2 regions of the Pseudomonas sediminis genome follow, and region 2 is predicted to be linked to the other one. Evidence: predicted binding sites of a transcription regulator. Region 2 holds the regulator's gene; the other holds the start of a gene.

Evidence for each region. Region 2 encodes LexA, which represses DNA repair genes until DNA is damaged. Its sites were predicted from a motif close to CTGTNTNNNNANACAG; they were not measured.
Region 1: the regulator LexA is predicted to act here: its motif matches at 1,139-1,154, upstream of recN (DNA repair protein RecN).

What each region holds. Positions count from the first base shown of each region.
Region 1 covers NZ_CP154631.1:2,746,178-2,748,351, forward strand. Annotated here, with positions in the region: gene recN (DNA repair protein RecN) at 1-1,115, opposite strand, end outside; gene grpE (nucleotide exchange factor GrpE) at 1,274-1,843, shown strand; gene dnaK (molecular chaperone DnaK) at 1,943-2,174, shown strand, end outside.
Region 2 covers NZ_CP154631.1:64,902-67,075, forward strand. Annotated here, with positions in the region: gene AAEQ75_RS00330 (TetR family transcriptional regulator) at 1-538, opposite strand, end outside; gene lexA (transcriptional repressor LexA) at 767-1,381, shown strand; gene sulA (SOS-induced cell division inhibitor SulA) at 1,391-1,864, shown strand; gene AAEQ75_RS00345 (hypothetical protein) at 1,939-2,174, opposite strand, start outside.

The DNA.
Region 1 (2,174 bases), 1.9 Mb from region 2:
GCAGCATTGCTGCGCAGAGTGCTGAGCTCGGCTGCTTTCTCCAGGTAGTGGCGCTCATAAGCCGCCAGCTCCTCGGCCAGGCGTTCGCTGGCCTGATCGTCGGCATTCAGGCCTTCGATCTCATCGAACAATTGCTGCTGCAGGGCGGCCAGTTCGGCTGGTTGAATACGGTGCTTGCGGGCCAGGGTGTAGATGGTGTCCAGGCGTTCTTCGAGAAACTGCTGACGCTCTGGGTTGGCGTCGAAGTGATCGAGGAAGCGGTTCAGCTCGCCGACTGCTTCCTCTACCTGGATCTGCGCGCTGGCCAGCAAGTTGCTGGCTTCGTTCAAGGTGCCACCCTGACCGCCAAAGGCGCCCAGGCGGTTGAGGCTGGCGGTCAGCGCCGACAGCACGTTGCCGGCATCGCTTTCGCTACACAAATCGAGCACTTGGCGACAGGCCGCGAGCAGCGCTTCAGCATTGCTCAGCGCCTTGTGTTCCTGTTCCAGCTGTTCCAGCTCGTTGTCGCCCAGCGCCAGATTTTCCAGCTCTTCCAGTTGATAGCTTAGCAACTGGTGGCGGGCGCGCTGCTCGTCGCTCTGGCTGGAGATGCGCTCAAGTTCGTTGCGCGTCTGCTTCCAGCGCTGCGCGGCGAGTTGCACCTGGCGCGCGAGGTCCTGGCTGCCGGCGTATTCGTCGAGCAGGCGACGGTGGGTGTCGGTCTTGAGCAGCGACTGATGTTCGTGCTGGCTGTGGATATCGATGATCAGTTCGCCAAGGGCCTTGAGATCGGCCTGCGGGCAGGGGCTGCCATTGATATAGCCGCGCGAGCGGCCCTCGGCGGTGATCACCCGGCGCAGGATGCACGGGCCGTCGCTGTCCAGGTCGCGCTCGGCAAGCCAGGTGCGGGCTTCGGGAATGTCCGCCAGGTCAAAGCTGGCGAGAATGTCCGCCTTGTCACTGCCTGGGCGTACCACGCCGCTGTCGGCGCGATCGCCCAGGCACAGGCCGAGGGCGTCGAGCATGATCGACTTGCCGGCACCGGTCTCGCCGCTGATGGCGCTCATGCCGGCATCCAGCTCGAGATCCAGGTGGTCGACGATGGCGTAGTTGTGAATGGACAGGTGCACCAGCATGGCGAACGCTCCCGAATTGATGTCTGGTTATTTATACAGTGTTTTTTCTTTTCCTGGCAATCCTCGTCTATCGCCCCTTGAAAGCTGTGGAATTGACTCCATATAGGCGTCAGTAGCGCGAGCCGGTATCGCGCCAGTTTTTTCGAGAGGAGAAAGGCATGGCTGACGAACAGACCCTGGATACGCAGAATCCCGAAGCGCAGGCAGCGGATGCTGTGGCGCCGAGTGACGATCTGGCTGCTCGCGTGCAAACGCTGGAAGAGCAACTGGCCGCTGCGCAGGATCAGTCGCTGCGCATGGCTGCCGACCTACAAAACGTGCGTCGCCGCGCAGAGCAGGATGTGGAAAAGGCGCACAAGTTTGCGCTGGAAAAATTTGCCGGCGACCTGCTGCCGGTAATCGACAGCCTGGAGCGTGGCCTGGAGCTGTCCAGCCCTGACGATGTATCGATCAAGGCCGTACGTGAAGGTATGCAGCTGACCCTCAAGTTGTTCCACGACACGCTGGCTCGCTACAACCTGGAAGCCATCGACCCGCACGGTGCGCCGTTCAACCCGGAGCACCACCAGGCCATGGCCATGGAAGAGAGCATTCATGCCGAGCCTAATTCGGTGCTCAAGGTGTTCCAGAAGGGCTATCTGCTCAACGGTCGCCTGCTGCGCCCGGCCATGGTCGTGGTCAGCAAGGCACCAACCACGCCGCCGCCGAGTATCGACGAGCAGGCTTGAAATCAGCTGTAGCGACCCCATTTTTAAGTCAAGCGTTTTAGTGCTGCCGGCGCCTGAGAAACGAGGCGACGGAAAAATCAAAGTTTCGGGAGAACATTCATGGGCAAAATTATCGGTATCGACCTGGGGACCACCAACTCCTGCGTCTCCATTCTGGAAAACGGCAACGTCAAGGTAATCGAGAACGCCGAAGGCGCTCGTACCACGCCGTCCATCATTGCTTATGCCAATGACGGTGAAATTCTCGTCGGTCAGTCGGCCAAGCGTCAGGCTGTGACCAATCCGCACAACACCCTGTATGCGGTGAAGCGTCTGATCGGTCGTCGTTTCG
Region 2 (2,174 bases):
TCGCGCGCAAGGCCTTGATACCGGACATGCTGAACGCCGCAGCACCGAGCATGAAGTGCACACGCCAGAACAGCTCCAGTGGTGGAATACGCGGCGCAGCCTCATGTACCAACAGCATGTAACGACGGAAAACCTTGCCGTAAACCTCTTCCAGGTATTTGCGCAGGTGACCCTGGCTCTGGCTGAAGGCCAAACCGAGCAGGCGCATGAAGATGGAAAGATCGTTGCCGCTGCGCGGCTTGACGGCCAGAGCCTGTTCGACCAGAAGCTCGAGCAACTCCTCCAGGGAAACCTGGGTGTCGGACTTGGCCTGACGGCGATCGAGTTCTTTTTCCAGGCTGGCACAGAAAGGCCCGAGGAAGCGCGAGAAGACCGCTTGAATCAGCGCCTTCTTCGAACCGAAGTGATAATTGACGGCAGCCAGGTTGACCCCAGCCTTGCTGGTGATCAGCCGCAATGAAGTTTCGGCGAAGCCTTTTTCCGCGAACAGCTGTTCCGCAGCATCGAGAATGCGTTCAACGGTTTCCGACTGGGCCATGAGCTATCACCTGACAAACACTTGTTTGAAACATACGTTTCATCCTACTGAATTGTCAAGCCGCATGAGCCGTCTTTTGGCCGGCTGGTCACAGCTTACAACAAGCAGAGACGCAGATTACTCGGCATGGGTAACAAGCCGGACGACAGGCACCTGCAAAATGGGCGTTGCCAAGAGCCGCTTACTGTATATAATCCCAGTCACTGTATAAAAAGACAGAGCCCAGCCATGCTGAAACTGACGCCACGCCAAGCCGAGATTCTCGCCTTCATCAAACGCTGCCTGGAAGACAACGGCTACCCACCCACCCGTGCGGAAATCGCTCAGGAACTGGGGTTCAAATCACCCAATGCAGCAGAAGAGCACCTCAAGGCCCTCGCACGCAAGGGGGCCATCGAGATGACCCCAGGCGCTTCGCGCGGCATTCGCATTCCTGGCTTCGAAGCAGGCGCGGCGAACGAGGACGAAGGCCTTCCAGTCATTGGCCGCGTTGCTGCCGGCGCACCGATCCTCGCCCAGCAGCATGTCGAGGAATCCTGCCAGATCAACCCCGCGCTCTTTCAACCCAAAGCCGACTACCTGCTGCGTGTGCGCGGCATGAGCATGAAGGATATCGGCATTTTCGATGGCGATCTGCTCGCCGTGCACACCACCCGTGAAGCCCGCAACGGCCAGATCGTCGTCGCCCGCATTGACGACGAAGTGACGGTGAAACGCTTCAAGCGCGAGGGCAACAAGGTCTGGCTGATTGCCGAGAACCCCGAGTTCGCCCCGATCGAAGTGGACCTGGAAAACCAGGATCTGGTCATCGAAGGTTTGAGCGTCGGTGTAATCCGCCGCTGAGGAGACACCATGTACGTGCAGCAGTCGTTCGAGCGCCCACAACTTCCCCTTTTCGACGCGTTCCTTGGCCGAACGCCGAATGAGCCACTGGTCGCAGCCGATGGCATCTCTCGCAGTGAGGATGATCAGGCGTTTAGCGAACTGGCTCTACGTGGCGCCGCTGGGCACTGCCTGCACTTACTGGCGCCGATTCTGCGAGAGCTGAGCCAGAATCAGGACGCACGCTGGCTGACTCTGGTGGCACCACCGGCCAGCCTCACGCAAAGCTGGCTGCGCGATGCAGGGCTGAACCGTGAACGAATCCTGCTGCTGCATCCGCGACAAGGGCAGAATGCCCTGGAATTGGCCGAAGAAGCACTCAAGCTGGGGCGCAGCCATACCGTGATCAGTTGGTTGCATCCGGTCGAGAGCAGCACTCGTCAGCGCCTTGCACAGGCCGCCAACACAGGTGGCGCGCAGAGCCTGAACATCAGCCTGGGTTAGCTGACCACAACTTCGCTTGCGGAAATGAAAACGGGGCTCCAATGGAGCCCCGTTTTTCGTTGAGACGCAGTAACTCAGTGGAGAACGCGCGAGCCTTGTTCTTCACCACTGAAATCACCCTCAGCCATTCGGCCAGCCATCTGCACACCAACATTTAGCATGGCCTTGGCCACCTCGATGTGTTGCCCCTGCAGGAAAGCCTTGGCATCAGCGGAGAAATCCAGGGTCACCAACGCCTCTTCATCCTCTGCGCGACGCAGGGCAATGCGCCCATCGGGCAGTTCGACGATTTCCAGGAAGGATGTAGGCA